2 regions of the Streptomyces sp. NPDC006294 genome follow, and region 1 is predicted to be linked to the other one. Evidence: riboswitches for the same ligand, from Rfam matches in the RefSeq annotation. Region 1 holds a riboswitch; the other holds the start of a gene.
The links. Region 1 has a riboswitch for cobalamin ahead of ACFYOP_RS12100 (energy-coupling factor ABC transporter permease). Riboswitches for the same ligand answer to the same signal wherever they lie in the genome.

Region 1 (5,774 bases):
CACAGTGGGCCATGTAGAGCCGTCGCACCTGGTGGAGCTGGCACTCGGCCACACGAGCAGCGACGAGGACATCAGCGCCCTCGGACATGTCGCGGCGTGCCCGCGCTGCCGCGAGGAACTGGAACTGACGACCCGCGTGGTGACGGCCGCGCGCGGCGCGGAGGCGTCGGACCTTCCGGCAGCTCCACCCGAGCGCGTGTGGCAGCGCATCACCCATGAGCTGTCTCATGAGGCCGACCAGCTCCCGCGCTCCGGAAGGCACTCTGTCCGCCGGTCCGAACCCGCACGGGTCTGCGGCGTCCGGCGCAAGCGGGCAGTCGGCGCCGGAAGGCACGAGGGCCTTCTCGTACTCGGTCTGGTCGCCGTAGTCCTTCTCGTCCGGTGGCTGCGGTTCAAGGCCGGTCGCGGGCGTGATCGGCGGTCTGGCCGGCGGCTGCCGCCGCTGTGACGGCGGCGGGCGTGGGTCCGCCCGGGGGTTCAGGAACATCCGTGCACACCTGCTCTGCCCCGCCCGTGTTCCCCAACCTCGTGGCGCCCGTCCCGGACGGCCACCCGGCACCAAGAACAAGTACCGGGCGCTCCGCTATGACGTCGGCAGGACCGTCAGACGCCCCGAGACCCTCAAGGCCATCGGCAAGCCTGGAAGACTTGGTAGACAAAGAACACGCTCACCGCCGTGGTCCCCGCGCAGACAGGGGTCTTCCGTCCACCCAGGACGAGGGGCCCGCCCCGATCGGGTGCTCTCCACCCTCCACCACGACCGAGGCGGAGTATGCCGCAGGACATGAAAGCCGTGGTCGTGGGGACACTTCACGCCGCAGCGGACAAGTGAACGATTCGGGGCTCAACCTTCGACGCGCCGCTTCCCGATCGAGGCATGCCTCTTCGATACTGGACGCCCTGCGCCCCGACAACGACAGGTGAGTGCTCCTGACGACAAGTCAGCAAAGTCAGCATCAGCCCCGCCGGACGTCGCCTGAGGCCGCCCGACCGTCATGCGCCAGAAACCCCTACAGATCCGCTGACCAGGTGAGACCCTGCCCCTGGGCCCGCCTGGTGACCTTCACAGGAGGAACCGTTGAGGATGCTCATCAATGTGCCGGAGACCGTCGTCGCGGACGCGCTGCGCGGAATGGCGGCCGCGCATCCCGAGTTGGCCGTGGACGTGGACAACCGGGTGATCGTGCGGCGGGACGCGCCCGTCGCGGGGAAGGTGGCGCTGGTCTCCGGGGGCGGGTCGGGGCACGAGCCGCTGCACGGCGGATTCGTCGGGCCCGGGATGCTCGACGGCGCCTGCCCCGGGGAGGTGTTCACCAGCCCGGTGCCGGACCAGATGGTGCGGGCCGCCGCCGCGGTCGACAGCGGCGAGGGCGTGCTGTTCGTCGTGAAGAACTACACCGGTGACGTCCTGAACTTCGACATGGCCGCCGAGCTCGCGGAGGACGAGGGCGTACGGCTGGGGCGGGTCCTGGTCGACGACGACGTGGCCGTGACGGACAGCCTGTACACGGCCGGGCGGCGCGGCACCGGCGCGACCCTGTTCGTGGAGAAGATCGCCGGGGCCGCCGCCGAGGAGCGCGCGCCGCTGGAGCGGGTCGAGGCGATCGGCCGGCAGGTCAACGCGTCGACCCGCAGCTTCGGTGTGGCGCTGAGCGCCTGCAGCACCCCGGCGAAGGGCGGTCCCACCTTCGACCTGCCCTCCGGCGAGCTGGAACTGGGCGTCGGCATCCATGGCGAGCCGGGGCGGGAGCGCCGCCCGATGATGACGTCGCGGGAGATCGCGGACTTCGCCGTCGAGGCCGTCCTGGAGGATCTGCGCCCCTCCGGCCCGGTGATCGCCCTCGTCAACGGCATGGGCGCGACACCGCTGCTGGAGCTGTACGGCTTCAACGCGGAGGTCCAGCGGGTGCTGGCCGAGCGGGACGTGGCCGTGGCCCGGACCCTCGTCGGCAACTATGTGACGTCCCTCGACATGGCCGGCGCGTCCGTGACCCTCTGCCAGGTCGACGAGGAGCTGCTCAGGCTGTGGGACGCGCCGGTGCGGACCCCGGCGCTGCGCTGGGGGCCGTGACGGCCCGCGTCCCCCGGCACCGCCCCCCTTCGAACCGACCCGACCCACCAGGGAGTTCCTGTGCTCGACACCGAATTCTTCCGCCGCTGGCTGGCAGCGGTCGCTGCCGCCGTGGACCGGGAGGCGGACCGACTGACCGAGTTGGACTCGGCGATCGGTGACGCGGATCACGGCAGCAATCTCCGGCGCGGCTTCGCGGCCGTCGGCACCGCGCTGGAGAAGGAGCCGCCGGCGACGCCCGGCGCGGTCCTGATGCTGGCCGGACGGCAGTTGGTGTCGACGGTCGGCGGCGCGTCGGGCCCGCTGTACGGGACGCTGCTGCGGCGCACCGGCAAGGCGCTGGGCGACGACGCGGAGGTGACGCCCGCGCAGCTCGCGGAGGCGCTGCGGACGGGGGTCGCCGCGGTGGCGCAGCTGGGCGGCGCGAAGGCGGGCGACAAGACGATGCTGGACGCCCTCGAGCCGGCGGTGGCGGCGCTCGGTGACAGCACCGGGTCGTTCGCCGCGGCCCGCGAGGCGGCCGAGCAAGGGGCCCTGGCGACGGTGCCGTTGCAGGCGCGCAAGGGCAGGGCGAGCTATCTCGGTGAGCGCAGCATCGGCCACCAGGACCCCGGAGCCACGTCCTCCGCCCTGCTGGTCGCCGCGCTCGCCGAGACGGTGGAGACGGCATGAGCGGCGGCGGGCAGGTCGGGATCGTGCTGGTCTCGCACAGCAGGGAGGTCGCCGCCGCCGTCGCCGAACTGGCCAAGGGGCTCGCGGGCGGCGGCGGTACGGCCCCGGTGGCGCCGGCCGGCGGGACCCCGGACGGCGGTCTCGGCACCAGCGCCGAACTGATCACCGCGGCGGCGGAGCAGGTCGACGGCGGGGCGGGCGTCGCGGTCCTGGTGGACCTGGGCAGCGCCGTGCTGACGGTCAAGGCGCTGCTGGCCGAGGGCGACGAACTGCCCGACGGGACCCGGCTGGTGGACGCGCCGTTCGTGGAGGGCGCGGTGGCGGCCCTGGTGACGGCCTCCGCCGGGGCCGACCTGGACGCGGTGGAGGCGGCGGCCTCGGAGGCGTACGACTACCGCAAAGTGTGACGTACGGCTGCGGCGGCCCCTCGGGCACCGCCGCCGCGAGAGGCGAGGTGCGGCGGCCGTGAACCGTGCGGCGCCGCCGCCGCGAACCCGGACATACCGCGGCCGCGGACAGCCACCCGCGCCGCCGCCCCCGGCCCGGATGTGGCGAACGGCTCACCCCGTCGCGGCCCGGTGCGCCCGTGCGCGGCTTGTGATGTCGCTGGTCGGCGCATTACTGTCACGGGGCCTTGGTGTTCGGGAAACCGGTGCGGTACCGGTGCGGCCCTCGCCACTGTGATCGGGAAGTCCGGCTCCGACCCCTCACGGGGAGCCACTGGGACACCGCGCCTGCGCGTGGTGCCCGGGAAGGCGGAGTACGGGCGGCATGACCCGTCAGCCAGGAGACCGGCCAGGGTGCGTTGTCCATCCACGAGGTGCTGGAGAGGGTCTCCCACATCATGCATATAGCCGAGGGGTATCTGCCCCCGTTGCACGCGGCCGCCTGGGGCGTCGCTTCCGCCCCGTTCGTCGTCCACGGCGTACGCGCCCTGACCCGCGAGGTCAGGTCCAATCCCGATTCGACCCTGCTGCTCGGCGCTGCGGGCGCCTTCACGTTCGTCCTGTCGGCGCTGAAGATCCCGTCGGTGACCGGCAGTTGCTCGCACCCGACCGGTACCGGTCTCGGCGCGATCCTGTTCAGACCGCCGATCATGGCGGTACTCGGCACCATCACGCTGCTCTTCCAGGCACTGCTGCTGGCGCACGGCGGTCTGACCACGCTCGGCGCCAACGTCTTCTCGATGGCGGTCGTCGGCCCCTGGGCGGGGTACGGGGTGTACCGGCTGCTGCGCCGGTCCGGGGCGCCGCTGATGGTGAGCGTGTTCTTCGGCGCGTTCACCGCCGACCTGTCCACGTACTGCGTGACCACCGTCCAACTGGCGCTCGCCTTCCCCGACCCGGGCAGCGGCGTGGCGGGCTCGCTGGCGAAGTTCGGCGGGATCTTCGCGCTCACGCAGATCCCGCTGGCGGTCAGCGAGGGCCTGCTCACCGTGCTGGTGATGCGGCTGCTCAGCCGGTCCAGCAAGGGCGAACTGACCAGGCTGGGCGTGCTGGTTCCGGGTGCGAAGAAGGAGGCAACGGTCCGATGAACCGTAACGCGAGGATCAACGCCCTGCTCCTGCTGGCCGTTGCGGCCCTGGCCGTCCTGCCCCTGGTGCTGGGGCTCGGGGACCACAAGGCCGAGCCGTTCACCGGCTCGGACGGGGAGGCCGAGACGGCGATCACGGAGCTCGAACCGGACTACGAGCCCTGGTTCTCCCCGCTGTACGAACCGCCGTCCGGCGAGATCGAGTCGGCGCTGTTCTCCCTGCAGGCGGCGCTCGGCGCGGGCGTGCTGGCGTACTACTTCGGGCTGCGCCGGGGCCGGCGGCAGGGCGAGGAGCGGGCGAAAGAGGCGCAGAGCAAGGAGGCGGGGGCGAAAGCCGCCGCCAAGGACTCCGACGCCGCCGCGCCCCCGGCGTAGCCGCCGATGCTTCCCATCGACGTGGCGGCGCACAGCAGCAGCTGGCGCCGCCGCCACCCGTGTGAGAAGGCCGCCCTCGGGATCGGTCTGACGGTGACGGCCGTCTGCCTGCCACCGTGGCCCGGCGCCGTCCTCGTCGCCGCGGCCACGCTCGTCGTGCTGCTCGGTCCTGCGGGGGTGGCGCCGCGCCGGCTCTGGCGGGCGTTCCGTATCCCGCTGGGGTTCTGTGTCACCGGGGCCGTACCGCTGCTGTTCGCGGTGGGCGGCCCGGACGGCCTGGTCGCGCTCGCCCCGGACGGGCCGGGACAGGCGGTGCGGCTGCTGCTGCGCACGTCCGCGGCCTCTCTGGGCGTACTGCTGTTCGCCTTCACGACGCCGATGTCCGACCTGCTGCCGCGGCTGGTCAAGGCGGGCGTGCCGCCCGCGGTGGTCGACGTGGCGCTCGTCATGTACCGGATCAGTTTCCTGCTGCTCGACGCCGTGGCGAACATCCGCCAGGCCCAGGCCGCCCGTCTCGGCCACACGACGCGAGCCGCCGCCTGGCGCTCGCTCGCGGGGCTCGGGGCGACGGCCTTCGTGCGCGCCTTCGACCGGGCGAGCCGGCTGCAGACGGGGCTCGCGGGCCGCGGCTACGACGGCACCCTGCGGGTGCTGGTGCCGCCGGCCACGGTGTCCCGCCTGTTCCTCGCCGGGGTGGCCGCGCTGCTGACCGGGATCGTCGTCCTCACTCTCGTGCTCGAAAGGTTCGCCCTGTGATCGTGGAACTCGTCGACGCCGGTTACGCCTACGAGGACGGCCCCGCCGTCCTCACCGGGATCGGCCTCGGCCTCGCGGAGGGCAGGTCGACCGCGCTGCTCGGACGCAACGGCAGCGGCAAGACGACCCTGTTGCGGCTGCTGAGCGGCGGGCTGCGGCCCGCGACCGGCCGGCTGCGGCTGGGCGGCGAGCCGGTGACCTACGACCGGGCCGGACTGACCCGGCTCCGTACGACGGTGCAGCTGGTCCTGCAGGACCCCGACGACCAGCTGTTCGCGGCGTCCGTCGAGCAGGACGTGTCGTTCGGTCCGATGAACCTCGGGCTGGCGGAGGACGAGGTACGGGCCCGGGTGGACGAGTCGCTGGC
Region 2 (5,774 bases), on a different contig from region 1:
GCACTGGCCGAGGTGTACGACGTCCATCTCGCGGAGGCCGAGGAGACGATCGAGACCTCGCTCGCCACCCCGCGCGAGGCGGGACTGCTCGGCACGGACGTGGGCCTGCCGATGCTGATGCTCTCGCGCCACTCGCTGGACGCCCGGGGTGAGCCCGTGGAGTGGGTCCGCTCGGTCTACCGGGGCGACCGCTACAAGTTCGTGGCGAGGCTCAAGCGCCCGAACGGCTGACCCGGGTCCGGCACGGGACATTGCCGGGGGTCCGGGGGTTGCCCCCCGGGAATGCGCCGCGTGGCGAGGCTCAAGCGCCCGAACGGCTGACCCGGGTCCGGCACGGGACATTGCCGGGGGTCCGGGGGTTGCCTCCCGGGAATGCGCCGCGTGGCGAGGCTCAAGTGTCCGAACGGCTGACCCGCAGACCACCCCGACATACATGGCGCCGCAACCTGTTGCGGCGCCATGTCATGTTTTGGGCACCCCGTAGCCAAGTCTTTGCCGTACCGATATACGGACTGGGGGTGACTCCACGAGAACGCCTCGCCTAGATTTCGTGCGCATTACAAGTGAGCAGTGAGGGGACGGAGTCGCATGTCAGCAGCACCCGATGCGCCCGAAGCGCCACAAGCGCCCGAAGCGAAACAACCGGTCGTCACACCGGTACGCGTGATCATCGCCCTCTGCCTCTTCGCGCCTTTCGTGGCGATGCTCTGGGTCGGCTCCTACGCGAAGGTCGAACCGACTTTCATCGGCATGCCGTTCTTCTACTGGTACCAGATGCTCTGGGTGCTGATCTCGGCGGTCCTGACGATGACCGCCTACAAGCTGTGGCAGCGTGACCAGCGCGGCCGCAAGGGGGGTGCGTCGCAGTGAAGGACGGCGTGAACGGCGTCGCACTCGCCGTCTTCATCTTCTTCTTCGTGGCCGTCACGGTCATGGGCTTCCTGGCCGCGCGCTGGCGCAGGGCCGCGAACGAGAACACCCTCGACGAATGGGGCCTCGGCGGCCGCTCGTTCGGCACCTGGGTGACCTGGTTCCTGCTCGGCGGCGACCTGTACACCGCGTACACCTTCGTCGCCGTGCCGGCGGCCATCTACGCGGCGGGCGCGGCCGGCTTCTTCGCGGTCCCGTACACGATCCTCGTCTACCCGCTGATCTTCACGTTCCTGCCGCGTCTGTGGTCGGTGTCGCACAAGCACGGATACGTGACGACCTCCGACTTCGTCCGCGGCCGCTTCGGCTCCAAGGGCCTGTCGCTGGCGGTCGCGCTCACCGGCATCCTCGCCACGATGCCGTACATCGCGCTCCAGCTGGTCGGCATCCAGGCCGTGCTCGACGTGATGGGCGTCGGCGGCGGCGAGACCACCAACTGGTTCGTCAAGGACCTGCCGCTGCTGATCGCCTTCGGTGTGCTGGCGGCCTACACGTACTCCTCGGGACTGCGTGCGCCGGCGCTCATCGCGTTCGTCAAGGACACCCTGATTTACATCGTCATCGCGGTGGCGATCATCTACATCCCGATCAAGCTGGGCGGCTTCGACAATATCTTCGCCGCGGCCGGGGAGAAGTTCTCGCAGGTCAACGAGGCTACGGGCAAGCCCACCGGCGCGCTGGTGCCCGGGGAGATGGCCCACTGGGGCTACGCCACGCTGGCGTTCGGCTCCGCGCTGGCCCTCTTCATGTACCCGCACTCCATCACGGCGACGCTGTCCTCGCGCAGCCGTGAGGTGATCCGCCGCAACACCACGATCCTGCCGCTGTATTCCGTGATGCTCGGACTGCTGGCGCTGCTCGGCTTCATGGCGATCGCGGCCGGGGTGAACGTCAAGAACGGCCAGCTGGCCATCCCGCAGCTGTTCGAGAACATGTTCCCCGACTGGTTCGCGGGCGTCGCCTTCGCCGCCATCGGCATCGGCGCGCTGGTTCCCGCGGCCATCATGTCGATCGCCGCGGCCAACCTGTTCACCCGGAACATCTACAAGGACTTCATCCGGCCCGACGCGACCCCGGCCCAGGAGACCAAGGTCTCCAAGCTGGTCTCGCTGCTGGTGAAGGTGGGCGCCCTGGTCTTCGTCCTCACCATGGACAAGACCGTGGCGATCAACTTCCAGCTGCTGGGCGGTATCTGGATCCTGCAGACGTTCCCGGCGCTGGTCGGCGGTCTGTTCACCCGCTGGTTCCACCGCTGGGCGCTGATCGGCGGCTGGGCGGTCGGCATGCTCTACGGCACCATCTCCGCCTACAACGTCGCCAGCCCGACGCAGAAGCACTTCGGCGGCTCGTCCGACGCGATCCCGTTCATCGGCCAGATCGGCTACATCGGTCTCACCGCGTTCGTGCTGAACGTGGTCGTGACCGTGGTCCTCACCTTCGTCATGCGGGCGGCCAAGGCCCCCGACGGCATCGACGAGACCAGCCCGTCCGACTACACCGCGGACGCGGGCGACCCGGGCGTCAAGGTCGAGCTCCCGCCGGCCACGGCGGGCGCGCCCGGCGGTCACTGACACCGCGCACGACCGTGAAGGGGCCGCCGGATCTCCCGGCGGCCCCTTCGCGCATCGCGGTGGACCGTCACCTCAACTTCCGACCCGCAGACACAACATGTGGGGGTGGCACTCCCGACCCGCCCCCACATGTATGCTCATCTCGCTGTCACTGCAGGGGAATCCGGTGCGAATCCGGAACTGTCCCGCAACGGTGTGATCCGGTGCGCTTTGCCGTACCCGTTTCGAGTCCGACGACCTGCCGACGGCGCATCCGGTTCGACCGATCCGGATGCCAGACGTCCGGGCCTCGCGGTTGGGCCGGTGGACGCCGTGCGCCGTGCTGCCCAGGTACGCGCCGCCACGGCCCCCGCCTCCCGCCGGTCCAGAGCCGAGCGAGGGAGAGCACCACATGACCATCGCGCCAGCCGATCCGGCTTCAGCGACCCAGCAGGACGGCCCCGGGACCGTGCTGCTGCGGCTCCTGACGGACCTCACGGCCGACCTGGCCGACACCGACCCGGGCAGGGTCGCCGCCGCCGCGCTGCGCGGCCGGCACGCCGGGTCCGACGAGGCCGAACTGCGCTCCCTCGCCACCGACGCCGCCGCGGGCCTCATCTCCGAGGACCCCGCGTACTCCAAGCTCGCCGCGCGTCTGCTCGCCCGCACGATCGCGAAGGAGGCCGCCGGGCAGGGCGCGGTGTGCTTCTCCGCCTCGGTCGCGGTCGGCCACCGCGAGGGCCTGATCGCCGACCGCACGGCCTCGTTCGTCGCACTGCACGCGGACCGGCTCGACGCGCTGATCGATCCCGAGGGGGACGACCGGTTCGGCTACTTCGGCCTGCGGACGCTCTACAGCCGCTATCTGCTGCGGCACCCGATCACCCGCCAGGTGATCGAGACCCCCCAGCACTTCATGCTGCGGGTCGCGTCCGGCCTCGCCGCGGACGACACCGCGCGCTCGGTGGACGAAGTGGCCGCGCTGTACCGGCTGATGAGCCGGCTCGACTATCTGCCGTCCTCCCCCACGCTCTTCAACTCCGGCACCCGCCACCCGCAGATGTCGTCCTGCTATCTGCTGGACTCGCCGCTCGACGAGCTGGACTCGATCTACGACCGCTACCACCAGGTCGCCCGCCTCTCCAAGCACGCCGGCGGCATCGGCCTCTCGTACTCCCGCATCCGCGCCCGCGGTTCGCTCATCCGGGGCACCAACGGGCACTCCAACGGGATCGTCCCGTTCCTCAAGACTCTCGACGCCTCCGTCGCCGCGGTGAACCAGGGCGGCCGGCGCAAGGGCGCGGCCGCGATCTACCTGGAGACCTGGCACGCGGACGTCGAGGAGTTCCTGGAGCTGCGCGACAACACCGGTGAGGACGCCCGCCGTACGCACAACCTGAACCTCGCGCACTGGGTTCCCGACGAGTTCATGCGGCGCGTCGAGTCGGACACCGAGTGGTCGCTGTTCTCCCCGGCCGACGTGCCCGAGCTGGTCGACCTGTGGGGCGACGAGTTCGACGTTGCGTACCGGCGGGCGGAGGCCGCCGGGCTGGCCCGCAAGTCGGTCCCGGCCCGTGAGCTGTACGGGCGGATGATGCGGACCCTCGCACAGACCGGCAACGGCTGGATGACCTTCAAGGACGCCGCCAACCGCACCGCCAACCAGACGGCGGAGCCCGGCCGGGTCGTCCACTCCTCCAACCTGTGCACCGAGATCCTCGAGGTGACGAACGACGGCGAGACGGCCGTCTGCAACCTGGGCTCGGTCAACCTGGGAGCGTTCGTCGACGCGGGAGCCGGCGGCGACGGCATCGACTGGGAGCGGCTGGACGAGACCGTCCGCACGGCGGTGACCTTCCTCGACCGGGTCGTCGACATCAACTTCTACCCGACCGAGCAGGCCGGCCGGTCCAACGCCCGTTGGCGCCCGGTGGGCCTGGGCGCGATGGGCCTGCAGGACGTCTTCTTCAAGCTGCGGCTGCCCTTCGACTCCCCCGAGGCGAAGGCCCTGTCGACCCGGATCGCCGAGCGGATCATGCTCGCGGCGTACGAGGCGTCCTGCGACCTCGCCGAGCGCGACGGCCCCCTGCCGGCCTGGTCCGAGACCCGCACGGCGCGCGGCGTGCTGCATCCCGACCACTACGGCACCGCGCTCAACTGGCCGGAGCGCTGGGACGCGCTGCGTGCCAGGATCGCCGACGTCGGCATGCGCAACTCCCTGCTGCTCGCCATCGCGCCGACCGCCACCATCGCCTCGATCGCCGGCGTGTACGAGTGCATCGAGCCGCAGGTGTCCAACCTCTTCAAGCGCGAGACCCTCAGCGGCGAGTTCCTCCAGGTCAACTCCTACCTCGTGGCCGAACTGAAGAAGCTCGGCGGCTGGGACGCGCGGACCCGGGAGGCCCTGCGCGACGCGAACGGCTCGGTGCAGGGCTTCGGCTGGGTCCCGGCCGACGTACGGGCCCTGTACCGCACGGCCTGGGAGATCCCGCAGCGCGGCCTGATCGACATGGCGGCCGCGCGTACGCCGTTCCTGGACCAGAGCCAGTCGCTGAACCTGTTCCTGGAGACGCCGACCATCGGCAAGCTCAGCTCGATGTACGCGTACGCCTGGAAGCAGGGTCTGAAGACGACCTACTACCTGCGCTCGCGCCCGGCGACCCGTATCGCACGCGCCGCGTCCGCGGCCGTTCCCGTCCCCGCGCAGGCGACCCCCGAAGAGGCCGTCGCCTGCTCCCTGGAGAACCCCGAGTCCTGCGAGGCCTGCCAGTAATGAGCTCCACCGACACCGGCGCACCCGTCAAGAACCTGCTCGACCCTGGCTTCGAACTCACCCTCCGGCCCATGCGCTATCCGGACTTCTACGAGCGCTACCGGGACGCCATCAAGAACACCTGGCACGTGGAGGAGGTCGACCTCCACTCCGACGTCGCCGACCTGGCCAAGCTCACCCCCGCCGAGCAGCATCTGATCGGCCGGCTGGTCGCGTTCTTCGCGACGGGCGACTCGATCGTCGCGAACAACCTGGTGCTCACCCTCTACAAGCACATCAACTCCCCGGAGGCGCGGCTGTATCTGTCGCGCCAGCTGTTCGAGGAGGCCGTGCACGTCCAGTTCTATCTGACGCTGCTGGACACCTATCTGCCCGACCCGGCCGACCGGGCCGCGGCGTTCGACGCCGTCGAGAACATCCCGTCGATCCGCGAGAAGGCGCAGTTCTGCTTCCGCTGGATGGCTGCGTTGGACGGAGAGGACGGGGTCGAGAAGATCGACCGGCTGGAGTCCAGGTCCGAC

Region 2: linked by a shared signal. The riboswitch ahead of ACFYOP_RS15100 (ribonucleoside-diphosphate reductase subunit alpha) and the one ahead of ACFYOP_RS12100 (energy-coupling factor ABC transporter permease) in region 1 are both predicted to bind cobalamin.

Annotation. Positions count from the first base shown of each region.
Region 1 is NZ_JBIAHV010000006.1:91,027-96,800, reverse strand. It holds gene ACFYOP_RS12125 (hypothetical protein) at 5-448, shown strand; partial or broken gene ACFYOP_RS12120 (transposase) at 471-647, shown strand; gene dhaK (dihydroxyacetone kinase subunit DhaK) at 1,079-2,071, shown strand; gene dhaL (dihydroxyacetone kinase subunit DhaL) at 2,132-2,743, shown strand; gene ACFYOP_RS12105 (PTS fructose transporter subunit IIA) at 2,740-3,150, shown strand; cobalamin riboswitch at 3,362-3,558, shown strand; gene ACFYOP_RS12100 (energy-coupling factor ABC transporter permease) at 3,588-4,277, shown strand; gene ACFYOP_RS12095 (energy-coupling factor ABC transporter substrate-binding protein) at 4,274-4,651, shown strand; gene cbiQ (cobalt ECF transporter T component CbiQ) at 4,658-5,407, shown strand; gene ACFYOP_RS12085 (ATP-binding cassette domain-containing protein) at 5,410-5,774, shown strand, end outside.
Region 2 is NZ_JBIAHV010000007.1:329,205-334,978, reverse strand. It holds gene ACFYOP_RS15115 (GntR family transcriptional regulator) at 1-231, shown strand, start outside; gene ACFYOP_RS15110 (DUF3311 domain-containing protein) at 589-870, shown strand; gene mctP (monocarboxylate uptake permease MctP) at 867-2,501, shown strand; cobalamin riboswitch at 2,618-2,762, shown strand; gene ACFYOP_RS15100 (ribonucleoside-diphosphate reductase subunit alpha) at 2,893-5,253, shown strand; gene ACFYOP_RS15095 (ribonucleotide-diphosphate reductase subunit beta) at 5,253-5,774, shown strand, end outside.